One region of the Cellulosimicrobium sp. SJTW-1 genome, then DNA from elsewhere that is predicted to be linked to it. Evidence: predicted binding sites of a transcription regulator. Region 1 holds the regulator's gene; each other region holds the start of a gene.
The links. Region 1 encodes HrcA, which represses chaperone genes, less so after heat shock. Its sites were predicted from a motif close to TTNGCACTCGNNNNNNNCGAGTGCNAA; they were not measured.
Positions count from the first base shown of each region.

Region 2: RSE42_RS15015 (FmdB family zinc ribbon protein) is a predicted target of HrcA. The motif match lies at 2,863-2,889, and genes of this name have one in related genera.
Region 3: groES (co-chaperone GroES) is a predicted target of HrcA. The motif match lies at 2,486-2,512, and genes of this name have one in related genera.

Region 1 covers NZ_CP136680.1:2,617,573-2,621,705, reverse strand. The annotation lists gene RSE42_RS11970 (DUF3097 domain-containing protein) at 1-478, opposite strand, end outside; gene RSE42_RS11965 (MFS transporter) at 634-2,097, shown strand; gene hrcA (heat-inducible transcriptional repressor HrcA) at 2,177-3,193, shown strand; gene dnaJ (molecular chaperone DnaJ) at 3,300-4,133, shown strand, end outside.
Region 2 covers NZ_CP136680.1:3,343,015-3,347,147, forward strand. The annotation lists gene RSE42_RS15005 (5-formyltetrahydrofolate cyclo-ligase) at 1-91, shown strand, start outside; gene RSE42_RS15010 (penicillin acylase family protein) at 149-2,692, opposite strand; gene RSE42_RS15015 (FmdB family zinc ribbon protein) at 2,982-3,296, shown strand; gene RSE42_RS15020 (SAF domain-containing protein) at 3,480-4,133, shown strand, end outside.
Region 3 covers NZ_CP136680.1:1,186,169-1,190,301, forward strand. The annotation lists gene RSE42_RS05420 (glutamate--cysteine ligase) at 1-1,143, opposite strand, end outside; gene RSE42_RS05425 (THUMP-like domain-containing protein) at 1,140-2,417, opposite strand; gene groES (co-chaperone GroES) at 2,656-2,952, shown strand; gene RSE42_RS05435 (WhiB family transcriptional regulator) at 3,142-3,432, opposite strand; gene RSE42_RS05440 (MerR family transcriptional regulator) at 3,738-4,133, shown strand, end outside.

The sequences.
Region 1 (4,133 bases):
CCGCCGCGAGGTCGTCGACGCCGTGCAGCGGCTCGACGACGACCCCCTCCACGCGCAGGTCGTCGCCCCACACCTTCTCGACGAGCTCGGCGTCGTGCTTGCCCTCGACCCAGATGCGGCTCCCGCGCGCGACGCGCGCCCGCTGCCCGACGACGGCCCGCGAGCCCGAGGCCGTGCGCGTCGGCGCGGCGGGGGCGCGGGAGGTGACGGGCGGGGTGAGCTCGACGGGCGCGCCGTCGACCCAGAAGCCCGGCCCGAGCGGGAACGTGCGGGTCCGGCCCGCGCGGTCCTCGAGCACGACGACGTGCATCCCGCCCGACTTCTCGACCCGGACCACGGCCCCGACCCACCCGGTCTGCACCTCCTCGACGACGAGGCCGCGCTCCGCGGGCTGCGGGCGCGACACGGGCCGCGCGCGGTGGTGGGTGGGGGCGGGCGTGCCGCCGAGGACGTCGGAGCCGTAGCGGTCGAAGGACACGGCGTCACCCTAGGCCAGCGTCCGCCGCTCACCACCGAGATCGCCCCGTGCGTCGCGGGATCGGCGTCCCGCGGGAAGGTCCCGGGCGCCCGACCCGGCCGCGCACGGCGGCTCCCGGCGCGCGCGCCCCCGGGGCGGGGTGGTACCACGGACCGATGAGCCAGCAGCGCGCGGAGCCGGACCCGAACCGCTGGCGCGTGCTGCCGGTCTGCCTCGCGGTGGGCTTCATCACGACGCTCGACGTGTCGATCGTCAACGTGGCCCTGCCGTCGATCGAGTCGTCGCTCGACGCGGGCCCGACCCAGCTCCAGCTCGTCGTCGCCGGCTACACGCTCGCGTTCGGGCTCGCGCTGGTGCCCGCCGGGCGGCTGGGCGACGCGGGCGCACGACGACCGCTCTTCATCGCGGGCCTCCTGGGCTTCGCGCTCATGAGCCTCGCGTCCGGGCTCGCGCCGACCGACACGTGGCTCGGCGTCGCGCGCCTGCTCCAGGGCGTGAGCGCGGGCGTCCTCAACCCGCAGGTCGTCGGTCTCATCCAGCAGCAGTTCCGCGGGTACGAGCGCGGGCGCGCGTTCGGCATGTTCGGCGCGACCATCGGCGTCTCGACGGCGCTCGGGCCCCTGCTGGGCGGGCTCATCATCGCCGCGGCGGGCCCGGAGACGGGGTGGCGGTGGGTGTTCCTCGTGAACATCCCCGTCGTCGCCGTGCTCCTGCCCTTCGCCTGGCGCCTCGTGCCCGGGCCGCCGCGCACCGGCTCGGGCGCGGCGCGCGGGCCGCGCCGGCTCGACCTCGTCGGGCTGGGCCTGCTCGGCGCCGCGACCCTCGGCGTGATGATGCCGTTCGTCACGACGACCGGCCGCGGCGACGACGCGTCGCGCTGGTGGTGGCTCGTGCCGGCCGCGGCCGCCGTGGTGGGCGCCGTCGGGTGGGAGCGGCGCTACCAGCGGCGCACGGGCGAGGCCGTGCTCGACCCGCAGGTCGTGGGGCTCGGGTCCTTCCGCAACGGCGCGCTGCTCGGCCTCGCGTACTTCGCCGGGTTCACGGGCATCTTCCTCGTCGTCACGCTCTACCTCCAGGACGAGCTCGGGTACACGCCGCTCCAGGCGGGGCTCGTCGGCACGCCGTTCGCGGTCGCGTCGGGCGTGTCGGCGTGGTTCTCGGGCCGCTGGGTCGCGCGCTGGGGCCGCGAGCTCGTCGTCGGCGGTGTCGTGCTCGTGCTCGTGGGGGTGGTCGCGGCGGAGGTCGTCGTGCGCACGCTCGGGGACGACCCGGGCGCCGTCGGCCCGGCGCTCGCGGTCGCGCTGCTCGTCGCGGGCGCGGGCAGCGGGACGGTCATCGCGCCGAACCAGACGCTCACGCTGTCCGAGGTGCCGGTGAACCGGGCCGGGGTGGCGGGCAGCATGCTGCAGCTCGGCCAGCGCATCGGGTCGGCCGTCGGGATCTCCGTGGTCCTGTCCGTCTACTACGGCGGGCTCGCGAGCGGCGACTCGGCGGCGGACGCGACCGGGCGCGCGCTCCTGGTGACGATCGGCCTCGTCGCGGTCGCGCTCGTCGTCGGCCTCCTCGACCTGCGTTCGCGACGAGCGGAGGACCGCCGGACGGGCCGCGCGGACGCGTAGGATTGGCACTCGGAGGTCGAGAGTGCCGACTCCCGCACGCCCGCCCGGGCGGCGACGGTGCGGCACGCGGGAGGTGGACGTGAGCGAGGAGCGCCGGCTCGAGGTGCTGCGGGCCATCGTCGAGGACTACGTCCTCACGCGCGAGCCCGTGGGTTCGCGCGTGCTCACCGAGCGCCACAGCCTCGGCGTCTCGCCCGCCACGATCCGCAACGACATGGCGGCCCTCGAGGACGCCGGGTACATCGCCCAGCCGCACACGTCCGCGGGCCGGATCCCGACGGACAAGGGCTACCGGCTCTTCGTGGACCGCCTCTCGGGCGTCAAGCCGCTGTCCGCGCCGGAGAAGCGCGCCATCGAGACCTTCCTGTCCGAGGGCGTGGACCTCGACGACGTCATCGCCCGCGCCGGGCGCCTGCTCGCCCAGCTCACCGGCCAGGTCGCCGTCGTGCAGTACCCGTCGCTGAGCCGGTCGGGCCTGCGCCACCTCGAGCTGGTGCCCGTCGGCGAGTCGCGGCTCCTGGTCGTCATCATCACGGACACGGGTCGCGTCGAGCAGCGCACGCTCGAGGTCGCGAGCCTGCCGGACGAGGGCACGCTCGTCGAGGTGCGCGCGCGGCTCAACGCCGCGGCCGCGGGCAAGCGCCTCACGGACCTCGCGCCCGGTCTCGCCGCCGTGACCGAGAGCTTCCACCCCGACGACGCCCCGCTCGTCCGCGCGGTGGGCGACCTCGTCGCCCAGACGCTCGCGGAGGAGAGCGAGGAGCGCCTCGTCCTCGCGGGCACGGCGAACCTCGCGCGCGCGGGCATGCGGTTCGAGCATGCGCTGCGCCCCGTCCTCGAGGCGCTCGAGGAGCAGGTCGTCCTGCTCGGGCTGCTCACCGAGATGGCCGCCGAGTCGGGCGTGAGCGTCCGGATCGGTCGCGAGACCCAGCTCGAGGGCCTCGCGGAGACCTCCGTCGTGACGACCGGTTACGGTAACGACGGTGACACGGTCGCGCTCGTCGGCTCGATCGGGCCGACCCGCATGGACTACCCCGGCACCATCGCGGCGGTGCGCGCGGTCGCGCGCTACCTGTCACGGGTGCTCGGCACGTGAGCCCCGCGGTCTCCCCGCCCGCGGCGGGCCCGCTCGACGACCACCCCCGACCCCTCCCGACCGGCCCCGCGCCGGCCTCACGACCCGCACCAGCAGAGAGTGACGTGTGAGCGACTACTACGAGATCCTCGGCGTGGCCCGTGACGCCAGCCAGGACCAGATCAAGAAGGCGTACCGCAAGCTCGCGCGCGAGCTGCACCCGGACGTCGCGGGCGAGGAGGCGGGCGACCGCTTCAAGGACGTCGCGCGCGCCTACGAGGTGCTGTCCAACCCGGAGAAGCGCCAGCAGTACGACCTCGGCGTCGACCCCAGCGCCCCCGGCGGCGGGGGCGGCGGCCCGATGGGCGGCGGGTTCGGCTTCCAGGACATCTTCGAGACGTTCTTCGGCGGCGCCCAGGCGCAGCAGGGCCCGATCCCGCGCGCCCGCCGCGGCCAGGACGCGCTCGTGCGGCTCGACATCGACCTCTCCGAGGCGACGTTCGGCGCGCAGCGCGAGCTCCAGGTCGACACGGCGGTCGTGTGCGGCACGTGCGGCGGCACCTGCTGCCGTCCGGGCACCTCGCCCCGCACGTGCGAGGTGTGCCACGGCCGCGGCACGGTCCAGCGCGTCGCGCGCTCGTTCCTCGGCCAGGTCATGACGAGCGCGCCGTGCGCCGCGTGCCAGGGCTTCGGCACGGTCATCCCCGAGCCGTGCGCGGAGTGCTCGGGCGAGGGCCGCGTGCGCAGCCGCCGCAGCATCACGGTCAACGTCCCGGCGGGCGTCGACACGGGCACGCGCATCAAGCTCACCGCGCAGGGCGAGGTCGGCCCGGCCGGCGGCCCCGCGGGCGACCTGTACGTCGAGATCCGCGAGCGCAACCACGACACGTTCGTGCGCCGCGGCGACGACCTGCACTGCACCCTCCAGGTGCCCATGACGGCGGCCGCCCTCGGCACCGTG
Region 2 (4,133 bases), 730 kb from region 1:
CGACGCGAGCGACCGACCGCTGCCGGTCGAGCCGCACGACCGCACGGTCGACGCCGTCGCGACGCCCCTGGGCTGGCGCTGGCTGCCGTAGCGGGCCGCGCCGTCCGCCACCGCGCCCGCGCACGGGGCGGCCGCGCCGGCGGCTCCGCTACGGCACGAGGGTGAGCTCGTCCTTGCTCGCCTCGGCGACCGCCTCGGTGGAGAACGGCCACGCGTACGTCTCGCCGCGGGACCACGTCTTCAGCTGGTCCGCGTAGTGCTTCGACGCCGGGTGCCCGGAGGTGCCCGTGACGGTCACCCACGTCGAGCGGTCGAGGTCGCCGAGGTCGACGACCATGCGCATCGACGGCCCGGCCGTCACGTCGAAGGACCCGGACGCGGCGTCCCACGCGGTCGCGTTGACGATCGACGAGCCGCCCGGCATGCCGACCGGGGTGGGGTTGACGTAGTCCCGCACCGGTCCCGGGACCGACTCGCCGCCCAGCACGGGGTGCTTGAGGGCGAGCACGTGGATCTTGCCCCACGCCCAGTCCGACGGCTGCTTGCTCTGCTCGACGGTGAGGTCGAGGCGCGCGGAGACGAGCGCCTGCGTGAGCACCTCGTCGCGCGTCTCGACGACGCTGACCGTCTGGCGGTCGTCCCAGAACGGGTCGGTCGGGTTCTCCAGGAGGTTCTGCACGACGGCGAGCCAGCGGCTGCCACCACCCGGGCGCGCCGACTCGGGCAGGTCGTCCCAGAACGTGAGCTGGAGCAGGTTCCGCCACACGGCCGCGAAGTACGCCGCCGCGGCGGAGTCGGTGTCGGTCCGGTAGTCCCAGTCCGCGAGGAGCTGCTGGCCCTCGGCGGCGAAGTCGTCGTCGATCTCCTGCTCGAGCAGGGGCTGCACGAGCACCTCGGCGTACGGGCTGCGGTCGTCGACCTGGACCTCGTTCATCGTGTCGACGTCCACGGTGCGCCCGGCCGAGATCTCGGCCTCGAGGAGCTGGCGGATGCGCTGCGAGCGGTACCCGTAGTCCCAGTCGGTCGTGAGGAACGGCGCGACGCCGTCCGGCAGCACGGCCTGGTTGGCGGCCACGATGAAGCCCTCGGCCGGGTCCACGACGCGCGGCATCTGCTCGCTGGGGACGTAGCCCTGCCAGTCGTAGCGCTCGTCGGAGCCGTCGCGCGGCCACGTGCCGTCGGAGGGCACCTCGGCGTCGGGGACCGCCTGTCGCACGGGGATCTTCCCGGGCGCCTGGTAGCCGATGTGGCCGTCCGCGGTCGCGAAGACGATGTTCTGGGCCGGCACCTCGAAGAGCGCGGCGGCCGCCTGCATGTCCTCGGCGTCCTGCGCGAGGTTGAACGCGAAGACGGCGTCGGCGGTGCGGCCCGGCTCGAGCGCGGTCCACTGGAGCGCGACGGCGTACTCCCCCAGCCGCGTGTCCAGCGCGGGCGTGTCGACGGCCGCGTCCGTCGCCGGGATCGCCTCGGAGACGATCGGCCCGTGGAGCGTCGAGCGGACCTCGATCTCGATGTCGTCGCCCCCGGCGACGCGCAGCGTCTCGGTGCGGGTCTCCAGCGGGACCCACTCGTCGCCGCGCAGGTACGTGTCGTCGCGCACGCGCTCGACGAAGAAGTCGGTGACGTCGGCGCCCATGTTCGTCAGGCCCCAGGCGAGCTGGGCGTTGTGGCCGATGACGACGCCGGGGAAGCCGGCGAACGAGAAGCCCGCGACGTCGAACCCGCACGCCGGGGAGACCTCGTTGCAGTGCAGCCCCACCTGCGCCCAGATGCCGGGCGCCCCGAGGGCGAGGTGCGGGTCGTTCGCGAGGATCGGCTTGCCCGACGCCGTGTGCTCGCCGGAGACGACCCACGAGTTCGAGCCGGTGCCCTCGCCGCGCCCGATGAGCACGGGGACGGCGCCGAGCGCGCGGTCCGCGGCCTCGAGCGCGGCCTGGAGGTGGTCGGAGCCGTACTCGGCGCGGGCCTGCGGGCCCAGGTCGAGGGCGACCTCCTGCGGGTTCTCGAGCTCGCCGGGGTCGAGGATCGGCGCGTTGAGCTCGGACGGGTAGGCGGGGAACAGCTCCGCGACGCGCGCCGTGTCCTGGAGCGTGCCGTAGGCCAGCGCGCGGTCGAGCTCGTCGTCGTAGTTGCCGCGCAGGTCCCAGGCCATCGCCTTGAGCCACGCGAGCGAGTCGACCGGGTCCCAGGGCTCGGGCTCGGCGACGTCGACCTGCAGCCCGAGCACCGTGTACTCGAGCGCGATCTCCGACGGGCTGCGGTCCTCCAGGTAGGCGTTCACGCCCTCCGCGTACGCCTGGAGGTACGCCTTCGTCTCGGGGGAGACGACGTCCCACTCCTCCTCCGCGACCTGGCGCCAGCCGAACGTGCGCGTCACGGTGTCGGCGGCGATGGCGTCCGGGTTGTCGCCGACGAGCTCGGCGAGCCGCCCCGACGTGACGTGCCGGCGGTAGTCCATCTCGAAGAAGCGGTCCTGCGCCTGGACGTAGCCCTGGGCGCGGAAGAGGTCCTCGGGGGTGTCGGCGTAGATCTGCGGCACACCCTGGGCGTCGCGCAGCACGGTCACCTCGCTGCCGAGGCCGGGCACGGAGATCTCGCCGGACGCCTGCGGGAGCGGGCGCCGGACGGTGACCACGACGAACGCGGCACCCGCGACGAGCGCGACGACGAGCAGCGCCGCCACGCCGATCAGGACGCGCCGGCGCGCGGACCGGCGACGACGCCGCGGCGGGGCCGCGGCCTCGCCCGGGGTCGCGGGGTCGGCACCGGTGGCGGGGTCACCGGCGGGGGCCTCGGCGGGTTCGTGCGCAGACACGGATGCGAGACTACCCCGGCCCTGCCCGGGCGCCGGTCCGCGTATGATTAGCACTCGGAAGTTTCGAGTGCCAGGCGGTGTTGACACCGTCGACCAGGCCGAGACCGTCCCGATCCCGACCCGCCGGTGGCCGCCTCGACGGCCGTCTCGTGAACGAGGAGAACCCGTGCCCACCTACGCCTACACCTGCACCGCCTGCGGTCACGCCTTCGACATCCACCAGTCGTTCAGCGACGACGCCCTCACGGTGTGCCCCGAGTGCTCGGGCCGCCTGCGCAAGGTGTTCTCCTCCGTGGGCGTGACGTTCAAGGGTTCCGGCTTCTACCGCACGGACTCGCGGTCCGGCGGGAAGACGTCGACGGCGCCCGCCGCCTCGACGTCCAGCACGTCCTCGTCCTCGTCGTCGTCGGCGGGGTCGTCCTCGTCGTCGGGCGGCACGGGCTCGGGCGGCGCGTCGAGCAGCTCTGCCGCGTCGTCCTGACCTGACGCGGCGCCGTCGGGTCGCTCTCCCCTGACGCGCCCGGGCTCCGTCGTGGCACCGCACCGGTGCGCGGCCGACCACAGCGGGTCGGTCGGCTCACGGTGCGCGGCCCGCGTGCCGCGTCGTCCACAGACCGCCGCGCACCGCGGCCACCGGCTCGCCGCGCGCGGCTACGGTCGCGCCATGCCTCGCTCCTCCCGCCCGCCCGACCCGTCAGCCCACCCCGGCCGCGCCGCCGCCCGACGGCGGCTGCTGCACGGCCTGTGGTGGCGGTCCCGGTTCGTGGTCGCCGCGCTGTGCTGCGGGCTCGCCGCGTCGGTCGTCGTCGGTGCGCTGCGGCCCCCACCCCCGCCGACGGCTCCCGCCGTCGTGACGGCCCGCGCCGTGCCGCCCGGCACCACGCTCGCGGCACCCGACGTGCGGGTGGACCACGTCCCGGCCTCCCTCCTGCCCGCCGGGGCACCGGCCCGGGCCGACGACGTCGTCGGACGCCGCGCGACCGTCGCCCTGCCGGAGGGCACGCTCCTCCAGGACGGCCTCGTCGGCGGAGGAGAGCTCGCCGCCGGGGCGCCCGACGGGACCGTGGTCGCCCCCGTCCGGCTCGACCCGGGCGTCGCCGCGCTCCTCGAGCCGGGCGACCGCGTCGACCTGCTGGCCGCGGGCGACCCCGCGCTCGCCCCGGCACCCACGGAACCCGCGGAGACGGGGTCCGCTCCCCCGGACGACCCGTACCTGGCCCGCGCCGCGGTCGTCGTGCCGGCACCCGAGCCCGACGACGGCGGCGGCCTGCTCGGCACCGGTGGGTCAGGCTCCGACGTCGTGACCCTCGTCGCGGTG
Region 3 (4,133 bases), 1.4 Mb from region 1:
GGCCCGCATCTCGGCGACGAGCGAGCGCACGACGGCGTCCAGCTCGCCCCCGTGGCGCCGCGCCACCGCGCGCTGCCGCTGGTAGGACGCGCCGCGCCGCACGATGGTGCGCACGCCATCGAGCTCGTCGAGGCACCCGAGGCGCGCCGCGACGGGCTCGAGCTCGACGAGCAGCCGCCCGACGGCGTCGGTCACGAGCTCCTCGTTGCCCTCGCGGTCGAGGATGATGATCGCGTCCATGCCGTAGCGCGCCGAGCGCCACTTGTTCTCCTGCGCGTACCACGGCGGGATGCTCGGCAGCTCGCGCCCCTCGTCGAGCATCGTCGAGAAGTGCTCGACGAGGCAGTGCGTGAGCGCGGCCAGCGCCAGGAGCTCGGAGATGTTCGTGACGCCGTCGCAGATGCGCGTCTCGAGCGTGCCGAACTGCGGCGCGGGCCGCAGGTCCCACCGCACCTCGTCGAACGCGTCGATGACGCCGGTGTGCAGCATGTCGGCGACGTAGCCCTCGAGCTCCTCCCACGTCCCGAACTGGAACGGCAGGCCCGCCGTCGGCAGCTGCTGGAACATCAGCGCGCGGTTCGACGCGTAGCCGGTGTCCTTGCCGCCCCAGAACGGCGAGCTCGCCGAGAGCGACTGGAGGTGGGCGAACGTCGTGAGCATCGCGCGCTGGATCGGCAGCACCTTGGCGCGGTCCTCGATGCCGACGTGCACGTGCACGCCGTAGATGAGCATCTGCCGCCCCCACCACTGGGTGCGGTCGATGAGCGTGGTGTAGCGCTGCTTGTCGGTGACCTTCTGCTGCGCCCAGCGCGCGAACGGGTGCGTGCCCGCGCTCATGAGCTCGACGCGGAGCGGGTCCGTCACGGCGCGCAGCTCCTCGACCGAGCGCTGCAGGTCGCGGCCGGCCTCGCCCACCGTGCGGCACACGCCGCTCACGACCTCGACCGTGTTGAGCAGGAGCTCCTGCTTGATCGACGGGTGCGGGCCGCCGTCGGCCGGGCGCACGGCGTCGAGCACGGTCTGCGCGACCTGCCGCAGGTCGCCGGAGTCGGCGTCGACGAGCGCGAGCTCCCACTCGAGCCCGACGGTCGAGCGCTCCGAGCGCGCGAAGGGGATCGCCGTGCGGCGCGGGAGGGCGCTCACCGGGGCCCGTCCTGCCCGGCGCCGGCCGGGGGAGCGGAGAGCGGCTCGACGACGAGCACCTGCTGGGAGCCGCCGACGCGCGTGAGGACGATCGTCGCCGTCGCGTCGCCCGTGAGGGCGAGCTGCCGGCGGAGCTGCTCCGGCGTGACGGCGGTGCCCCGCTTCTTGATCGTCAGACGACCCACGCCGCGCTCGCGGAGGTACGAGCGCAGTCGCTTGAGGCCGAACGGCATGGTGTCGAGCACGCGGTAGCCGCGCGCGAGCCCGTCCGCGAGCCCCGTCGCGTCGAGCGGCGCGGGGGAGTCGGTGGTCACGTACGCGATGGTCCGGTCGAGCAGGCGGCCGCCCAGCCCGCGCGCCGCGTGGGCGACGAGCCCCGCCCGGATCACGGCGCCGTCGGGCTCGTAGAGGTACTGCCCGACGGCGCCCACCTCGGGCACCACGTCCTCGTCGCCGGGGCGGTGGGCGATCCGGCGGGTCGTGGTGCGCGCGGTCCCGTCGGGCCCGGTCCACGACGACAGGACGAGCGCCGACCGGCCCGGTCCCTCGGGCGCGAGCGGGCCGAACCAGAGCCCGGCCTCCACGACGTCCCCGTCGACCGACACCCACTCGGTCTCGGCGTCCTCGGGCAGGCCGGCGTGCGGGATGCCCGGGCCGACCTTGATCCCGACCGCGGGCACACGCTCGCGCAGCGCCCACACCGCGTCGAGCGGCGGGGCGTAGGCCTTCGGGTCGAACACGCGCGTGCCGGCGCGGGTGCGGCGCGCGGGGTCGGCGTACACGCCCTCGATCCGCTCGCCCTCCAGGTCGAGCGCGAGCCCGTCGCCGTGGCGCACCTCGGCCTCGGGGAAGTGGCGCAGGTTGACGGTCGCGATCGCCGCGGTGAGCTCGTCGACGTCGGTCGCGAGCACCTCGAGCTCCGCGGCGGCGAACGCGAGCGCGTCGACGCCGATCCCGCTCGTGAGGTCCGCGACGCGCCGGATCCCCGCCTCCTGGTACCGCCGGGCGTGCAGGCCCGCGACGACGAGCCGGCTCGCCTGCTCCAGCCCCGCCTGCGTGAAGAGCATGCCGTCGGCGAACGCGCCGAGCTTGCCGTGCGCCGCGGCGCGCAGCCGGGACTGGGTGAGGGCCGCGGCGGCCAGGTCCGGGTCGACGCCCTTCGCGCGCAGCCCTGCCGCGAGCACGAGCGACTGCTGCTCGTCGTACGGCGGGAGCGCGCCGAGCAGGGCCCAGCCCTCGGGGCTGAGCAGCTTGGTGAGCGTGGCGGCGTCCATGGCGTCGATCCTTCCACGGGGGCCGGGGACCACGCGCAGCCGGGGCCCGGTCGTCCGCAGGACGGACGTTGGCACTCGCCTTGACCGAGTGCTAACCGGGACCTAGATTTGAGACGTGCCGCCACCGCTCGCGGAGGCGGCACCACGTGCGACCAGGCTGTCCGGCACCCGCGACGACGGCCAGCCGGTGCGCTCGACCCATCCGTTGCAGTTCTCACCGCGAAAGGGGAGGTCCGACGTGTCGGTCCCCATCAAGCCGCTCGAGGACCGGATCGTCGTGAAGGCCCTCGAGGCCGAGACCACGACCGCATCCGGCCTGGTCATCCCGGACACCGCCAAGGAGAAGCCCCAGGAGGGCGAGGTCCTGGCCGTCGGTCCGGGCCGTGTCGACGACAACGGCAACCGCGTCCCGCTCGACGTGACCGTCGGCGACAAGGTCATCTACAGCAAGTACGGCGGCACCGAGGTCAAGTACGGCGGCGAGGACTACCTCGTCCTGTCCGCGCGCGACATCCTCGCCGTGGTGGTCGGCTGACGCCGACCCGGTTCAGCAGCAGGGCCCCGCGACCGTCGGTCGCGGGGTCCTGCTGCGTTCCGTGGCCGGTCGCCCCACCGGTGGTCCCACGGGTCGTGCGCACGTGCGCCCGGTACGACGTCGGACCGGGGCCGTGCAGGTCTGCTGGTGGCGCGGAGGCACCGCGGTGGTGCCCGGGGAGAGGGAGCGTCAGCCGGTGCGGCGGGCGCCGCCCGCGAGGATGGCGGCGCGCTCGTCCTCGCTCAGGCCGCCCCACACCCCGTACGGCTCGCGCACGCGGAGCGACTGCTCGCGGCACTGCATCATCACGGGGCACGAGTGGCAGATCGCCTTCGCGGCCTCCGCTCGCCGTCGTCGCGTCGAGCCGCGCTCACCCTCGGGGTGGAAGAACAACGTGTCGTCCGCGTCGCGGCACGAACCCTGGTACTGCCATTCCCACAGCTCCATGACGGGCCCGGGGAGCCTCGAGATCTCTGCCATGCCGAACAACCTACAAGCGTTGCAAGACTTGTTCAAGTCCCCTGTGAGGAAAAAGTGAACGGGCAGGTTGAACCGCTCGTGGAGCGGTGTGAGGGGGGTCAACCGCGTCGACCGCTCCGGGCGCGCTGACGCGATCCGCAGCGACCGGCGCGTTTGCGCGTGCAGCGAACAAATACGGCGCGGGTGTGGCGCGAAGGGTGCACGACTGTGACCTCTACGAGGTGGCGAGACGGGTGCCCGCTCGGCAGAATCGATCCATGACCTCAGTCCGGTCCGCCCCCGACCCCGAGGGAGCCCGACCGAGCATGACCTCGTCTCCCGGCCTCGCCGTCGCCGCCGTCGCGCGCCGGCTCGGCGTCGCGCCCGCGACCCTGCGCACCTGGGACCGTCGCTACGGCCTCGGCCCCTCGCAGCACCGGGCCGGCTCCCACCGGCGCTACACGGACGACGACGTCGCTCGCCTCGTCGTGATGCGCCGCCTCACGCTCGACGGCGTCGCCCCCGCCGACGCGGCCCGCGCCGCGCTCGCCGCCGACGAGGAGGAGCTCGCCGCGAACCGTGGGGCGATCTCCTTCGACGACCGCGGCGCCGACGGCGCGGGCGACCTCGACGCCGACGAGCCCGAGGCCGACGACGACGCGCCCGAGCCGCCGCCGTCGCGCCCGTTCCTGCGCGCCGTCCCGGGGGGCGAGCCCGCACGG